DNA from 3 places in the Streptomyces sp. NPDC037401 genome. Region 1 is predicted to be linked to each of the others. Evidence: riboswitches for the same ligand, from Rfam matches in the RefSeq annotation. Region 1 holds a riboswitch; each other region holds the start of a gene.
The links. Region 1 has a riboswitch for cobalamin ahead of ACZ7H1_RS13130 (ribonucleoside-diphosphate reductase subunit alpha). Riboswitches for the same ligand answer to the same signal wherever they lie in the genome.
Positions count from the first base shown of each region.

Region 2: it holds a riboswitch for cobalamin, as region 1 does, so the genes downstream of both, ACZ7H1_RS02710 (energy-coupling factor ABC transporter permease) here and ACZ7H1_RS13130 (ribonucleoside-diphosphate reductase subunit alpha) in region 1, are expected to answer to the same signal.
Region 3: it holds a riboswitch for cobalamin, as region 1 does, so the genes downstream of both, ACZ7H1_RS18385 (cobalamin biosynthesis protein) here and ACZ7H1_RS13130 (ribonucleoside-diphosphate reductase subunit alpha) in region 1, are expected to answer to the same signal.

Region 1 covers NZ_JBVJWO010000010.1:172,252-177,763, reverse strand. The annotation lists gene ACZ7H1_RS13150 (carbon starvation CstA family protein) at 1-447, shown strand, start outside; gene ACZ7H1_RS13145 (YbdD/YjiX family protein) at 444-638, shown strand; gene ACZ7H1_RS13140 (Uma2 family endonuclease) at 696-1,280, opposite strand; gene ACZ7H1_RS13135 (GNAT family N-acetyltransferase) at 1,359-1,871, shown strand; cobalamin riboswitch at 1,922-2,044, shown strand; gene ACZ7H1_RS13130 (ribonucleoside-diphosphate reductase subunit alpha) at 2,189-4,594, shown strand; gene ACZ7H1_RS13125 (ribonucleotide-diphosphate reductase subunit beta) at 4,594-5,512, shown strand, end outside.
Region 2 covers NZ_JBVJWO010000002.1:259,061-264,572, reverse strand. The annotation lists gene ACZ7H1_RS02730 (PadR family transcriptional regulator) at 26-577, opposite strand; gene ACZ7H1_RS02725 (energy-coupling factor ABC transporter ATP-binding protein) at 603-1,463, opposite strand; gene cbiQ (cobalt ECF transporter T component CbiQ) at 1,454-2,203, opposite strand; gene ACZ7H1_RS02715 (energy-coupling factor ABC transporter substrate-binding protein) at 2,207-2,536, opposite strand; gene ACZ7H1_RS02710 (energy-coupling factor ABC transporter permease) at 2,536-3,240, opposite strand; cobalamin riboswitch at 3,270-3,463, opposite strand; gene ACZ7H1_RS02705 (AfsR/SARP family transcriptional regulator) at 3,481-5,512, opposite strand, start outside.
Region 3 covers NZ_JBVJWO010000015.1:150,610-156,121, forward strand. The annotation lists gene ACZ7H1_RS18375 (putative cobaltochelatase) at 1-119, opposite strand, end outside; gene ACZ7H1_RS18380 (cobyric acid synthase) at 116-1,696, opposite strand; gene ACZ7H1_RS18385 (cobalamin biosynthesis protein) at 1,693-2,664, opposite strand; cobalamin riboswitch at 2,723-2,847, opposite strand; gene ACZ7H1_RS18390 (hypothetical protein) at 3,033-3,254, opposite strand; gene ACZ7H1_RS18395 (inorganic phosphate transporter) at 3,286-4,545, opposite strand; gene ACZ7H1_RS18400 (alpha/beta hydrolase) at 4,819-5,512, shown strand, end outside.

The sequences.
Region 1 (5,512 bases):
CTCAAGTGGGCCTGGGTGACGGGCGTCCCGCTGGCCTGGGACGCGACCGTCACGCTGACCGCGAGCTGGCAGAAGGTCTTCTCGGAGGACCCCCGGGTGGGCTTCTTCGCCCAGCGGGACAAGTTCCAGGCGGGCATCGACGCCGACAAGGTGCTGCCGCCCGCCAAGACCATGGACGAGATGCACACCGTGGTCACCAACGCCACCGTCGACGGCTTCCTCTCGGCGCTCTTCGCCCTCCTGATCGTCGTCGTCCTCGTGGACGCCACCCGCGTCTGCATCAAGGCGGTCCGCCGCCCGGAGACTGTCGAGCTGCACGAGGTGCCGTACACCGAGTCGAAGATCGTCGCCCCCGCCGGGCTGATCCCGACCCCCGAGGAGAAGGCCGAACTCGCCGCGGCCGGTCTGGAGCCGGACGGCCGCGCCAAGGAGACCGTGTCCTCGTGACCGCCCGCGAGCTGCTCGCCAGGATCCGCTTCTACGTCCGGGAGTTCTCGGGCGAGGCGGCGTACGACCGGTACGTCGCCCACGCCCGCGGCCACGACCCGGACGCCGATGTACTGAGCCGCCGCGCCTTCGAGCGGGCCCGCACGGACGCCCGCGAGGCGGACCCGCGGGAGGGGTTCCGCTGCTGCTGAGGTCCGCAGAATGGTGAGCGCCCCGACGGTTGACGCCGTCGGGGCCCATTCTGCGGCTCAGCGCACCCAATCCTTCAGACGCTCGGTTTGAAGGATGATGCCAACGGGGTCGGGCAGCTTGACTTCCTTGCCGAAAGGAACCGTGGTTACGGTCTCGTACCGCTCGCCGTCCGGGTCGCTGTGGACGAGAAGCTGACACTTGAGCCGGTCGATGAGCAGGTAGACGGGGATGCCGGTTTCGGCGTAGGCACGGGGCCTTTCGATCCGGTCGCGCCGCTCGGTGTCGGAGTCCCACGAGGTCACCTCGACGGCCATGAGGATCGGGCGCGGATCCGCCCAGTCGCCCTGGCCGACGAACGCATCGTCGGGTGCCAGGACCCCGTCCGGGATGGCTCGGCCCTCTCGATACTGCTCCACCTTGATCCCCTGCCCCGGGTGCAGCCAGAGCTCGGGGTAGTGCTGGAGACAGATTCGTGCGAGCCACTGGATCATGCGTCCGTGGTCCCCGTCAGGCATAGCCTTGCTCCTCAGCACCCCACCGATGAACTCCAGTCGCATGCCCTCCAGCTCGCGCGCCGCTATGCGCGCCAGTTGCTCGAAATCCTCGGGCGACATGTGGGGCCGGTCAATCATCACGGTCATGCCTCGCTCGCCTTCCTCGACGGTGCTGTCTCCGACCATAGCGCCGCCCGCCGACGGCCGTCCTGCACACTCGACCGCATGGACATCGCGATCAGAGAGGCACGGCCCGGGGAGTACGCGGCCCTCGGGGAGATCACCGCGCAGGCCTACCTCGCCGACGGTCTGCTGGACGACAATCCGGACGGCTACTACCTCGGCGTGCTCCGGGACGTCGCCGCCCGCGCCGAGGACTCCGAGGTGCTGGTCGCCGTACGCGACGGCGAGGTGCTCGGCGGAGTGGCCTTCGCGCCGCCCGGGAGCCGGTACTGCGACATCGCCGGCCCCGGCGAGGCCGAGTTCCGGATGCTCGCCGTGTCCCGCGAGGCCCGTGGACAGGGCGTCGGCGAAGCCCTCGTCCGGGCCTGCATCGACCGGGCCCGGGCCATCGAAGGCGTACGCACCCTCGTGCTCTCGACGCAGCCCGCGATGCGCGGCGCGCACCGGATCTACGAGCGGCTGGGCTTCGTGCGGACGCCCGAGCGGGACTGGTCTCCGGTCCCGTCCGTCCCGCTGCTCACCTACGCAATGAAGCTGGGCGCACCCGAGCAGTAGTCGCCCGACACAACATCTAGGGGGTCCCACGCGAGGGTGCCCCCACATGTATGCTCGTCCTCGCTGTCGTCGCAGGGGAATCCGGTGCGAATCCGGAACTGTCCCGCAACGGTATGAAGTGCGCGCTTCGTGCACCTGCGAGTCCGAGGACCTGCCGACAGCGTGACCCGGCCGACCGGCCGGGCGACGACACGTCCGGGCCTCGCGGTTGGGCCGGTGGACGCCATGCGGTGGGGACGCGTCTCCTGCCATGCCCGCATGCGCTCCCCCGGCCCCGCTCCGAAGCGACCGGAGCCGAGCGAGGGAGAGCCCCCCACGTGACCATCGCGCCTGCCGCACTGCGCGCCGAGTCCGACCAGCCCCAGACTCCGACCGAGCCCGGGGGGCCCGGAGCCGCGCTGCTGCGCACCCTCACCGACCTCACCGCCGACCTGCCCGACACCGACCCGGGCCGGGTCGCCGCCGCCGCCCTGCGCGGCCGGAGCGCCGTCGCGGACGAGGCCGAACTGCGGGGGCTGGCCACCGAGGCGGCCGCGGGGCTCATCTCCGAGGACCCGGCGTACTCGAAGCTCGCCGCCCGGCTGCTGACGCTCGCCATCGCGGACGAGGCGGCCGGCCAGGGCGCGACCTCCTTCTCGGCCTCCGTCGAGGTGGGCCACCGCGAGGGCCTGATCGCGGACCGCACCGCGGAGTTCGTGCGCACGCACGCCACCCGGCTGGACTCCCTGGTCGAGCACTCGCTGGGCGAGGGCGCCGACGACCGCTTCGGCTTCTTCGGCCTGCGCACCCTGCACAGCCGCTACCTGCTGCGCCACCCGATCACCCGCCAGGTCGTCGAGACCCCGCAGCACTTCATGCTGCGCGTGGCCTGCGGTCTCGCGGAGGACGACAGCCTGCGCGCGGTGGAGGAAGTCGCCTCGCTGTACCGGCTGATGAGCCGCCTGGACTACCTGCCCTCCTCCCCCACGCTCTTCAACTCGGGCACCCGGCACCCGCAGATGTCCTCCTGCTACCTGCTGGACTCGCCGCTGGACGAGCTCGACTCGATCTACGACCGCTACCACCAGGTCGCGCGGCTGTCCAAGCACGCGGGCGGCATCGGCCTCTCGTACTCCCGCATCCGCGCCCGCGGTTCGCTGATCCGCGGCACCAACGGCCACTCCAACGGCATCGTGCCGTTCCTGAAGACCCTCGACGCCTCCGTCGCCGCCGTGAACCAGGGCGGCCGCCGCAAGGGCGCCGCCGCGGTCTACCTGGAGACCTGGCACGCGGACATCGAGGAGTTCCTGGAGCTCCGCGACAACACCGGCGAGGACCAGCGCCGTACGCACAACCTGAACCTCGCGCACTGGATCCCGGACGAGTTCATGCGCCGCGTGAACGCCGACGCCGACTGGTCGCTGTTCTCCCCGGCCGACGTGCCCGAGCTGGTCGACCTGTACGGCGACGAGTTCGACGCCGCGTACCTGAGGGCCGAGGCGGCCGGGCTGGCCAAGAAGACCATGCCGGCCCGCGACCTGTACGGCCGGATGATGCGCACCCTCGCGCAGACCGGCCAGGGCTGGATGACGTTCAAGGACGCCTCCAACCGGACCGCGAACCAGACCGCGCTGCCCGGCTCGGTGGTCCACTCCTCGAACCTGTGCACCGAGATCATCGAGGTCACCAACGACGGCGAGACCGCGGTCTGCAACCTGGGCTCGGTCAACCTGGGCGCCTTCGTGCTGACCGACACGGGCGAGATGGACTGGGAGCGGCTGGACGAGACCGTCCGCACCGCCGTGACCTTCCTCGACCGGGTGGTCGACATCAACTTCTACCCGACCGAGCAGGCCGGCCGGTCCAACGCCCGCTGGCGTCCGGTGGGCCTGGGCGCCATGGGCCTCCAGGACGTGTTCTTCAAGCTGCGGCTGCCGTTCGACTCGGCCGAGGCCAAGGCGCTCTCCACGAAGATCGCCGAGCGGATCATGCTGGCCGCGTACGAGGCCTCCTGCGACCTCGCCGAGCGCAGCGGCCCGCTGCCGGCGTGGGCCGAGACCCGCACCGCGCAGGGCGTCCTGCACCCCGACCACTACGACGTGACGCACCACTGGCCGGAGCGCTGGGACGCGCTGCGCGCCCGGGTCGCCGAGACCGGCATGCGCAACTCGCTGCTGCTGGCCATCGCGCCGACCGCGACGATCGCCTCGATCGCGGGCGTGTACGAGTGCATCGAGCCCCAGGTCTCCAACCTCTTCAAGCGCGAGACGCTGAGCGGCGAGTTCCTCCAGGTCAACGGCTACCTGGTCGAGGAGCTGAAGAAGCTGGGCGTCTGGGACGCGCAGACCCGCGAGGCGCTGCGCGACTCCAGCGGCTCGGTGCAGGGCTTCGGCTGGATTCCGCAGGAGGTCCGCGACCTGTACCGCACGGCCTGGGAGATCCCGCAGCGCGGCCTGATCGACATGGCGGCGGCCCGTACGCCCTTCCTGGACCAGAGCCAGTCGCTGAACCTCTTCCTGGAGACGCCGACCATCGGGAAGCTCAGCTCGATGTACGCGTACGCCTGGAAGCAGGGTCTGAAGACCACGTACTACCTGCGCTCGCGCCCGGCGACGAAGATCGCCCGTGCCGCGTCCGGCTCGGCCGCCGTCCCGGCCTCGGCCACCCCCCTCCCGCAGGCCGTCGACGCCGATGCGCTGGCCTGCTCCCTTGAGAACCCCGAGTCCTGCGAGGCCTGCCAGTAATGTCCGCCGAGAACAAGAACCTGCTCGACCCCGGGTTCGAGCTGACGCTCCGCCCGATGCGCTACCCGGACTTCTACGAGCGCTACCGGGACGCGATCAAGAACACGTGGACGGTGGAGGAGGTCGACCTCCACTCGGACGTCGCCGACCTCGCCAAGCTGACGCCGGCCGAGCAGCACATGATCGGCCGCCTGGTGGCGTTCTTCGCGACGGGCGACTCGATCGTCTCGAACAACCTGGTCCTGACGCTCTACAAGCACATCAACTCCCCGGAGGCGCGCCTGTACCTGTCGCGCCAGCTGTTCGAGGAGGCCGTGCACGTCCAGTTCTACCTGACGCTGCTCGACACCTACCTGCCCGACCCGGACGACCGGGCGGCGGCGTTCGACGCGGTCGAGGAGATCCCCTCGATCCGCGAGAAGGCGCAGTTCTGCTTCAAGTGGATGGACTCGGTCGAGAAGATCGAGCGGCTGGAGACGCAGGCCGACCGCCGTCGCTTCCTGCTGAACCTGATCTGCTTCGCCGCGTGCATCGAGGGCCTGTTCTTCTACGGTGCCTTCGCGTACGTGTACTGGTTCCGCAGCCGCGGTCTGCTGCACGGCCTGGCGACCGGCACCAACTGGGTGTTCCGCGACGAGACCATGCACATGAACTTCGCCTTCGAGGTCGTGGACACGGTCCGCAAGGAGGAGCCTGAGCTCTTCGACGACGCGCTCCAGCAGCAGGTCACCGACATGCTGAAGGAGGCCGTCGAGGCCGAGCTGCAGTTCGGCCGCGACCTGTGCGGCGAGGGCCTGCCGGGCATGAACACCGAGTCGATGCGCGAGTACCTGGAGTGCGTCGCGGACCAGCGTCTGGTGCGCCTCGGCTTCCCGGCGGTCTACGGCTCGCAGAACCCCTTCTCCTTCATGGAGCTCC
Region 2 (5,512 bases), on a different contig from region 1:
GCCCCGTCAGCGTTCGCCGGTCCCGTCAGCGTTCGTCGGGGGTCTCCATGCCGGAGACCTCGCGGACGGCCTCCTCGAGCCAGCGCAGCCAGAAGGTCTCCAGGCCGGTGCCGCCGTGCAGCACGACCCGGCGCAGCCGGTCCTGCTCGCTGTTCCGCTCCGGCGGGAAGTCCCGCTCCTCGATGGCCTCGTACATCTCCAGCTGCCGCCGGTGCAGCTCCGCATGGCGCCGCAGCTCCTCGGCGAGCCCCTGCGGCCCCACCACGCCCGCCGCCCGCAGCCGCAGCAGCAGCGGGTCCCGGATCGGCTTGGGGTCCTGGCGCTCGCCCACCCACCGCGTCAGCTCCGCCCGCCCGGCCGGCAGTACCTCGAACTCCTTCTTCTGCCCGCGCGTCGGCTGCGCACTGGGCAGCGCCCGGATCAGCCCGGCCTCCTCCAGCTTCCCCAGCTCGCGGTAGATCTGCTGGTGCGTGGCGGACCAGAAGAACCCGATCGACTTGTCGAACCGCCGGGTCAGCTCCAGTCCCGACGAGGGCTTCTCGAGCAGGGCGGTGAGGATGGCGTGCGGGAGCGACATGCCGCCATCGTAGATCCGCCCCTTCTCAGCCGTCCGCCGGCCGTACGTCCGCGTCCGCCCAGGCGGACAGCGACTCCGGGGTGCGCGGCCCCGGGGCGTCCGGGGCCAGCAGGCCCCGCCCGCGCAGGAACGACGCCACCGCCGGCGCCCAGGCGGGCCGCAGCCGGGCGGAGACCAGCAGCCCGGCGTCCGCGAGCAGGTCGGCGGCCGGCCCCACCCGGACTCCGTCCCCGGTCAGCACGGCCGCGTCGTCCGCCCAGCGCACCGCCAGCTCCACGTCGTGCGTGGACATCACCACCGTCGTGCCGAGCTCCCGCAGCCCCGCGAGCGTGTCCAGGAGCCGTTCCTGGCCGTCCGGGTCCAGCCCGGCCGTCGGCTCGTCCAGGATCAGCACCCGCGGCCGCATCGCGACCGCCCCCGCGATCGCCGCCCGCTTGCGCTGGCCGTACGAGAGCAGGTGCGTGGGCCGGTCCCGCAGGGCCTCGATGTCGAGCGCGGACAGGGCGGAGTCCACCCGCGCCCGCACCTCGTCCTCCGCGAGCCCGAGGTTCAGCGGCCCGAACGACACGTCCTGCTCCACGGAGGCCGCGAACAGCTGGTCGTCCGGGTCCTGCACCACCAGCTGCACCGCCGACCGCAGCCGGGTCAGCCCCGCCCGGTCGTAGCGCACCGGCTCGCCCTCCAGGCGCAGTTCCCCCGCCCCCTTGGGCAGCCGCAGCCCGCCGGTCAGCAGCCGCAGCAGCGTCGTCTTGCCGCTGCCGTTGCGCCCGAGCAGGGCCAGCGCCCGGCCCGCGGGGATGGCGAAGCCGATCCCGTCGAGCACCGGCGGCCCGTCCTCGTACGCGTAGCGCGCGTCGACCAGTTCCACCAACGGCTTCACAGCCAGAGCCCCTTCGATACGAGAGTGACGGCGACGACCGTGCCCAGCAGCGCGGCCGTCGCGGCCAGGAAGCGCCAGGACAGTGCCGCCTGCGGCACGAGCACCCGCAGCGTGCCGTCGTACCCGCGCCCGGCCAGGCCCGACTGGAGCCGTCCCGCGCGGTCGAAGGCCCGTACGAACGCCGTGGCGCCCAGCCCGGCGAGCGAGCGCCAGGCCGCGGCCCGGGACGCGTGCCCCAGCCGGGCCGCCTGCGCCTGCCGGACCTGCGCCAGCGAGTCCAGCAGCAGGAAGCCGATCCGGTACATCACCAGCGCCACGTCCACGACCGGCGCCGGCACCCCGGCCCGCACCAGCCGCGGCAACACGTCCGACACCGGCGTGGTGAAGGCGAACAGCAGCACCCCGAGCGAGGCGGCCGACGTCCGGAGCAGGAGGTCGGCGGCATTCCGCGGACCGTCCGGCGCAGCCGACACCCAGCCCGCCGGGCCGCCCACCGCGAACAGCAGCGGCACGGCACCGGTGAAGCAGAAGCCGAGCGGGATCCTGAAGGCACGCCACAGCTGCCGCGCCGGAACCCCGGCCGGCCCCAGCAGCACCGCCAGGGTCACGGCCGCCACCAGCGGCCCGCCGGGCCACGGCGGCAGACAGACCGCGCACAGCGTCAGGCCCAGACCGAGCAGCGCCTTCTCCAGCGGATGGCGGCGGCGCCAGCGGCTGCCGTGCGCCGCCGCGTCGATCGGCAGCACGGGCTACGCGTCCGCGGACGTGCCGGCCTCTGCGCGGGCCTCACCTTGCCGGCGGCCGCGGCGCAGCCCGAAATAGTACGCGAGCACGCCCGCGCCGATCGCCGCCTGGAGGGCGAACAGCGCCGACTCGATCTCGCCCGACGGGGGTTCGTACAGCGGCGAGAACCACGGCTCGTAGTCGGGCTTCAGCTCGGTGATCGCCGCCTCCGCCTGCGCGTCGGCGCCCACGAACGGCTCCTCCTTGCCGTCGCCGAGACCCAGCGCGAGCGGCAGCACGGCCAGCGCGGCGACGAGGAGCAGCAGCAGTGTGTTGATCTTCGCGTTACGGCTCATCAGACCGTCGCCTCCTGGGTCTTGCCGGCGTCCTTGGTGCCCTTGCCGCCGAGCACTCCGAGCCGGATCAGGTCGGACTTGCTCGACTGCGTCAGCAGCCGCACCACCAGTACGGTCAGCAGGCCCTCGCTCACCGCGAGCGGGATCTGCGTCACCGCGAAGATGCCGCCGAACTTCGCGAGCGCGCCCGCGAAGCCGGTACCCGGGTCCGGGAAGGCCATCGCCAGCTGCACGCTGGTGACGCAGTACGTGACCAGGTCGGCGAAGAAGGCGCCGAAGAACACCGACACCATCAGCGGCGAGCCCGACCTGCGCAGCAGCCGGTACACGCCGTAGCCCGCCCACGGCCCGGCGATCGCCATCGAGAAGACGTTCGCGCCGAGCGTGGTCAGCCCGCCGTGCGCCAGCAGCAGCGCCTGGAAGAGCAGGGTGATCGTGCCGAGGACGGCCATGATCGGGGGCCGGAAGAGGATCGCGCCCAGACCGGTGCCCGTCGGGTGCGAGCAACTGCCCGTCACCGAGGGGATCTTCAGGGCGGACAGGACGAACGTGAACGCTCCGGACGCGCCCAGCAGCAGCGTGCTGTCGGGGTTGGCCTTGACCTCGCGGGTCAGGGCCCGGACCCCGTGGACGACGAAGGGAGCGGATGCGGCGCCCCAGGCGGCCGCGTGCAAAGGGGGCAGAAACCCCTCGGCTATATGCATGGGTAGGGAGACCTCTCCAGCACCTCGTGGATGGACAACGCGCCCCGGCCGGTCTCCTGGCTCACGGGTGCTGATGCCCTGGCTCCGCCTTCCCGGGCCGCGCGGTCGCCCGCAACAGCCCAGTGGCTTCCCGCAGGAGTGGAGCCGGACTTCCCGATCACAGTGGCGAGGGCCGCACCGGTTTCCCACCGGTTTCCCGAACACCAAGGCCCGCTGACCCTAGTCGTCCTCACGCTCCCCTCACAACCCGCCCCCGGTGCCGTCTTCACCACTGTGACCTGCCGGTACGGATTCCAGCGCGGCCAGCAACTGTTCCGTCAGGGGCCGGGCGTTCATCCGGCGGCACGTCGTCAGCGCTTCCTCGATCAGCCTCCGCGCGGTGTCCGCCTCGCCCTCCGCCACCAGCGCCTGGGCCAGCGGTGGAACCGCGAGCACGTGCACCAGCGTCTGCCCCGACCGGCGGCCCAGCTCGTCGGCCGCCCGCAGCTGCGCGAGCGCCTCACCGGTCCGGGAGCGGGCCAGCGCGATCCGGCCCAGCCCGATGAGGGCCGCGCACTGTCCCGCCAGATCGCCCGACGCGCGCGTGTGCGCGAGGATCTGCCCGAACCCGTCCTGCGCCTCGTCGAGCCGGCCCAGGATCCGCTGCGCGTCGGCGACCCAGCGCAGCATGCACATCCGTGGCCAGGCCGCGCCGTCCAGCTCCGCCACGGCCAGCGCCTCGCGGAGCACCGCGAGCGCCTCCTCCGGCTGCCCCTCCGACAGCAGGACCTGGCCGATGCCGCGCAGCGAGTGCGCCTGCCCGTACCGGTCCCCGGCCGCCGCGAAGACCGGGGCGTTGCGGCGGCACCGCTCCAGCGCCTGGGCCCGGCGGCCCTGCAGCCGGTCCAGGTACGACAGCACCCAGCCCGCGTACGCCGCCCCGTGCGCGTCCCCGAGCGCGCCGAACGCCCGCTCGGCGGCCTCCAGTGTCGCGCGCGCCGGTCCCCACTCCTCCCGGGTGGCCCGGTGCCGGCCCAGCCCGACCAGCATCAGCGCCTCGCCGTCCCGGTCCCCGGCGGTCCGCGCGGCGGCCAGGCCCAGCTCCTGGGTGGTCTGCCAGCCCGTCAGGTCGCTGCGCAGGTCGAAGAGGTACTCGCCCGCCGCCGCCAGCTCCCAGCAGACCGCCGGCGCGACCGCGGCGGCCTGCCGCACGGTCGCCACCAGCGCCTCCCGCTCGGCCCCGAGCCAGCGGACGGGCTCGGCCCGCGGCAGCTCCAGCACGGCCGGGTCCGGCACGTACGCCGGGGTGCGGCGCGCCAGCCCGGGGCGGTCCAGCCCCTGGTGCGCCCGCCGCGCCTCACGGACGAGGGTCACCCAGCAGCGCAGTACGCGCTCCAGCGCGGCGGTGTCGGAGCGGCTCCCCCCGCCCTCCTCGCCCTCCTCGCGGCCCTCTCCGCGGCTCTGCTCCCGGCCGAAGGCCCGTACGAGGTCGTGCAGCCGGTAGCGGAGCTGCCCGGCCTCGTCACGGCCGGCCACCTCCAGGAGGTGGGCCTCGGCCAGGGTGTCCAGGGTCCGTTCGGCGGCGGTCGGCGGCCGGTCGAGCACGGCGGCCGCGACCCAGCCGGTCACCTCGGGCGCCGCCGTCAGGGCAAGCCCGCGCAGCAGCGCGCGGGCGTCGGCGGGCAGGGCCCGGTAGCTGAGCAGCAGGCCCGGGCGGACGCCCAGTTCGTCGAGCCGGGCCTGCTCGTCGCCGAGCCGGGTGGCGAAGGCCGCGAGGTCCCGGTGGGGGAGGGCGGCGAGCTTGGCGGCGACGATCCGCAGCGCGAGCGGCAGGTTGCCGCACAGCCGGACCAGCTCCCGGGCGGCGCCGCGCTCGGCGGCCACCCGGCCGCCCCCGGCCACCCGGTCCAGGAGGCCGAGCGCGGCCCGCTCGTCGAGCAGCGGGAGCGTCAGGCAGAGCCGGTGGTCGACGCCCGTGAGGCGGTGGCGGCTGGTGACGAGCACGGCGCTGCCCGGTGCGCCGGGCAGCAGCGGGCGCACCTGCGTCTCCGTGGCGGCGTTGTCGAGGACGACGAGCATCCGGCGCCCGGCCAGCAGGCTCCGGTACAGCGCCGCCCGCTCGCCCGGGTCGGCCGGTACGGCCCGCCCGTCCACCCCGAGGGCCCGCAGGAAACCGGCGAGCACCTCCGCGGGGTCGGCGGGCTCCGGGTCCGCGCCCCGCAGGTCGACGAACAGCTGCCCGTCGGGGAACGCCCCCCGGACGGCATGCCCGGCCCGCACGGCCAGAGCGGTC
Region 3 (5,512 bases), on a different contig from region 1:
TTCTCGCCGCGCACGAGCACCCCGCCGACCGCCGGGCTCACGGCGTTCAGCAGCAGCGCCAGGCGCAGTTCGTCCTGGCCGACCACCGCGCTGAACGGAAAGTTCGTCTGGCTCGTCATGAGGGTGCCCCCGGTGCGATGAAGGGGAGGCCGGCGGGTGCGCCGGTCTCGATGAGCCGCAGCAGCGCCGCGGTGTCGGCGTGCTCCTCGATCAGGTCGCCCAGCAGGTCCAGCTGCTCTTCGCGCAGCGTGCCGAACGACGTGTCCGGAGCCGGTGTGAACCGCCGCCCGGCGGCCCGGGCGACCTCCCGCAGGAACGCCCGGCGGAAGGCGTCGCTCTCCAGCGAGCCGTGCCAGTGCGTGCCCCACACCTCGCCGACCCGGCAGCCGTCCAGGAAGGGCTCCCCGCCCAGCACTTCGGCGACCCCGTGGTGGATCTCGTAGCCCTCGACGGGCTCGCCCAGCGCGGTGCCCACGGGCCGCGCGAGGGTCTTCTCCACGGCGAAGCGGACCCGGACCGGAAGCAGTCCGAGGCCGGGCACCGTGCCCGCCCGGGACTCCACCTCGTCCTCGATCACCTCGCCGAGCGCCTGGAACCCGCCGCAGATCCCGAGCACCGGCCGGCCCGCGGCGGCCCGGCGCGCCAGCGCGTCCGCGAGACCGCGCTCGCGCAGCCATTCCAGCGCTTTCACCGTGCCGCGCGTCCCCGGTACGACGACGAGGTCGGCGTCCGCCAGCTCCTCGGCCCGGTCCACGAACCGCACGACGACGCCCGGCTCCGCGGCCAGCGCGTCCACGTCCGTGAAGTTCGACATCAGGGGCACCGCGCAGACCGCGACCCGCAGCACGTCCTCGCCCACGGGCGGGGCGACGGCCGACTCGCGCACCGCCCCGCGCAGCGAGACGCGCAGGCCGTCCTCCTCGTCGATGCCCAGCCCGTGCCGGTACGGCAGCACGCCGTACGTCGACCGGCCGGTGAGCCCGCGCAGCATCTCCATGCCCGGTTCCAGCAGCGAGACGTCGCCGCGGAACTTGTTGACCAGATAGCCGGCGATCAGCTCCTGGTCCGCGGCGCTCAGCAGGGCCGTCGTCCCGAAGAAGGAGGCGAAGACCCCGCCCCGGTCGATGTCCCCGACGACCACCACGGGGAAGCGGGCGGCGCGGGCGATGCCCATGTTCACGATGTCGGTGCGGCGCAGGTTGATCTCGGCGGGACTGCCCGCTCCTTCGCAGATCACGGCGTCATACGTGCCCCGCAGCTGCTCCAGGCAGTCCGTGACCACGCCGAGGAGCTGCTCCTGCCGCCCGCCGTGGTAGCCACGCGCACTCATCTCGCCCACCGGCTTGCCCAGCAGCACCACCTGGCTGCTGCGGTCGCTGCCCGGCTTGAGCAGCACGGGGTTCATCAGGGCGGTGGGCTCCACCCGGGCGGCCTGGGCCTGCATGGCCTGCGCCCGGCCGATCTCGGCGCCCTCGCGGGTCACGAAGGAGTTCAGGGACATGTTCTGCGCCTTGAACGGCGCCACCTTGACGCCCTGGCGCACCAGCCAGCGGCAGATGCCCGCCGTGACGACGCTCTTGCCCGCGTCCGAGGTGGTGCCGGCGACCAGCAGTCCGCCGCCCCGGCGCGCCGCTCCGCCGCCCCGGCCGCCCGCCGGTCCGCCGGCCCGTCCTGCGACCGGCCCCGCGCCGCTCATGCCCGCCCCTTCCGTCGTACCCGTGACACGGCCAGCCGGCCCGCCGCACAGGCGCCCAGCGCGAGCCAGGTCACCTGCCGGGAGAGCCGTACCGCCCGCTCGATGTCGGCGGCCTCGACCGGCCGCCCCGCCGCGCCGTTGAGCACCGGCCGGTGCTCGACCCGGCCGGCGTACGCGAGCGTGCCGCCCATCCGCACGCCCAGCGCCCCCGCGAACGCCGACTCCACCGGCCCGGCGTTGGGGCTCGGGTGGCGGTCCGCGTCGGCGCGCCAGGCCCGTACCGCCCCCCGGCGGTCCGGTCCGGCCAGGACGGCCGCGGCCGCCGTCAGGCGGGCACCCGGCCAGCCGGCCAGGTCGTCCAGCCGCGCCGAGGCCCAGCCGTAGCGCAGGTACCGGGGGGAGCGGTGGCCGACCATCGCGTCCAGGGTGTTCACGGCCCGGAAGGCCAGGAGACCGGGCACGCCGAGGGCGGCGCCCCACACGAGGGCGCCGACCACGGCGTCCGAGGTGTTCTCGGCCACGGACTCGACGACGGCACGGGCGATCTGCTGCTCGTCCAGGGAGTGCGGATCGCGCCCGCACAGGTGCGGCAGCCGCTCGCGGGCCACCTCGGTGTCGCCCGCGACCAGCGCCCCGCCGATCGCGCGGGCCTCCCGGCCCAGCGAGGTACCGCCGACGACGGTCCAGGTGGCGGCGGCGGTCAGGGCGATGCGGACGGCGGCGGGCCGGGAGCGCACGGCGCGGGCGCCCAGCGCGCCCAGCGCGGCCGCGCCTCCGGCGCACACCAGGGTGTGCAGGACGCCCCGGCCGCGCTGGCTGCCCGGGTCGTCGTTCCACAGGGCCCGTTCCACGGCTGCGGCGGCACGGCCGAAAGCGGCGACGGGGTGTCCGCGTCGCGGATCCCCCAGGATCCGGTCGCCGATCAGCCCGGCCGCCGCGCCGTACGCGAAAACGCGATCGGCACGCATGGCAGGTATGTGTCCTCACTCAGGGTCCGCGCCCTGGTTCGACGTGACCGGCGGTGAGAGTCTCCTGGCTCCCGGATCGGCGGCTCCCCCGGCCTTCCAGCCCGCGGGGGGCCGTGACGCACGGTGGGGGAGAGCTCCCCGGTGACAGTGGCGGGACCGCGCCGGATTCGCACCGGACTTCCTCTCCTGCCGCCGTATTGGCTCGGGCAGTCCACCACGCACCGCGATGGCCCGTCAACTCGCCGTTGACCTGCACAAGGACAGTGTGCGCAGCCCCACACGGGCGGCCGGGACCGGGCCGCGGGGGCGGGGGCGGGTACGCGAAAGCTCCCCCGGAGGCGGCCTCCGGGGGAGCTTTCGCGGTGACGTCAGGCGACGATCAGGTAGATCCCGTAGCTCACGGCCGCCGCGCAGAGCGCGAAGGCGGCGTAGGCGCCGGAGCGGGCCAGGGTCGCGGCCCCGCCCTGCTCGGTCGCGGCCTCGTGCTTGGAGAGGCCGACGAGCCCGAGGGTGAAGAGGGCCACGACGAGCACGGTGGCCGTCAGGCTGACTCCGAAGACGGAGCCGAGAGCTGCCCAGTCGATCTTCATACTGCTGATCCTCTGTTCTGGTCCGGCCGGGTCAGACCGCGGCGGCCGGGGCGGCCGGGGTCTCGTCGTGGGCCGGGGCCGGGATGGTGGCCTTGAGGTCCTCGTCGGTCACGGCGGCGGTGGTGCCGGCCGGCGGGGGCGTGACGGCCGCGATGGCGGTGGTCACGACACCGGGGGCCTCGGCGTCGGCGTCGACGTCGTTGACGTTGTTGTGGTCGACGACCTGGCGGCGCGAGACCAGCCAGATGGCGAGGCAGGAGCCGACGAGGAAGACCGCGACGGCGGCGACGCCCCAGTCGCCCTGGCGGGTGACGAGCTCGGCGAGCGCGCCGACCAGCGCGGCGGCCGGCAGGGTCAGGCCCCAGGCCACGAACATGCGGGTGGCGGTGGACCAGCGGACCACGCCGCCCTTGCGGCCGAGGCCGGCACCCATGACCGCGCCGGAGCACGAGTGGGTGGTGGAGAGCGAGAAGCCGAGGTTCGAGGAGGCCAGGATGACGCTGGCGGCCGAGGTCTGGGCGGCGAAGCCCTGCTGCGGCTGCAGGTCGGTCAGGCCCTTGCCCATGGTGCGGATGATGCGCCAGCCGCCCAGGTACGTGCCGAGCGCGATCGCGACACCGGCGGAGACGATGACCCAGACCGGCGGGTTCGAGTCGGGGGCGATCGCACCGCCGGCGACGAGCGCCAGCGTGATGATGCCCATCGTCTTCTGCGCGTCGTTGGTGCCGTGCGCCAGGGAGACCAGGCCTGCGGAGGCGATCTGCCCCGCGCGGTAGCCCTTGGCCGAGGTCTTGTCGCCGACCTTGCCGCCGAGCTTGTACGTCAGCTTGGTGGCCAGCATGGCGGCCACACCGGCCACGAGCGGGGCGGCGATCGCGGGGATCAGCACCTTGGTGACGACGACGCCGCCGTTGACGGCGCCGATGCCGGCGGACGCGACCGCGGCACCGATCAGACCGCCCATGAGGGCGTGGGAGGAGCTGGAAGGCAGCCCGACCAGCCAGGTCAGGAGATTCCAGAGGATCGCGCCGACCAGCGCCGCGAAGATCACCTCTGGCTGAATGCCCTCCTCGTTGACCAGACCCTTGGAGATCGTCTTGGCGACCTCCACGGACATGAACGCGCCGACGAGGTTGAGCACGGCGGACATGGCCACCGCCGTCTTGGGCTTGAGAGCGCCAGTCGAGATGGTGGTGGCCATCGCGTTGGCGGTGTCGTGGAAACCGTTCGTGAAGTCGAAGACGAGAGCGGTAACGATCACGATCCCGAGGAGAAGCGTTATGTGCTCCATTTACCCAGGCTTCTGTTTGAGGTCAGTGGCTCGGCGACCGTAGGCAACCTGAGTGAACGGAAGGTGAACTGGGACGGGCTGCCCGGTGTACCGGATCGGTAACCGGTCGAGTGATTTGACCCGATTTTCTCCGCCCTGCTCTGGTTTACGCACGTCAGAACACGGTAAACGGAACGCAACCGGAGCGACTTCCGCCGCTCCGCCGCGTCCCGGAAGAGATCCAGATCACCCCGCGGACTGGCCGCTCCGCCCCGGCCGCCCGACACTGGAGCCGTGCGCACCGCAACAGCGACGGCAGCGGCCGTCACCACCCTGCTGGGCGCCGGAGCGGCCGCCGTCGCGGCCGGCCGGTACGCAGGCGACGCGGCCCTGCGGCCCGCCCCCGGGCGCCCGCTGCCCGGCGGCCCCCGGCTCAGCGTCCACGCCACTGCCCCCGGACGGGTCTCCCTGACCCGCTCCCTGGCCTCCCTGCTCCCCGGGACGTACGGACTCGACGCACCCGGCGTGCACGCCGTGGTCGGCCCGGTCCTCGACGGCGCCCCGCACGAGCCCGACACCGTCGTGCGCCGGCTCGCCCGGGTCACCCACGGCGCCCTGGAGCCCGGGGTCCGGGTCCGGCTCACCCCCACGCTCCACCTCGGCGACCCGCGCAGCGCCCTGGGTCTCGACCACGCCGACGTCGACGTCCCCGGCGAGCTCGGCGCGCTGCCCGCCTGGTTCGTACCCGCCGCCCGCCGCACGTGGGTGATCACCGTGCACGGACTCGGCTCCACGCGCGAGCACCCGATGAACCTCATGCCCTTCCTGCACCGCATGCAACTGCCGGTCCTCGACCTCGCGTACCGCAACGACCTGGGCGCCCCGCGCTCGCCGGACGGCCTCGGGCACCTCGGCGAATCGGAATGGCGCGATCTCGACGCCGCGATCCGCTACGCCGTGCGCTTCGGCGCCGAGCGCGTCGTCCTGC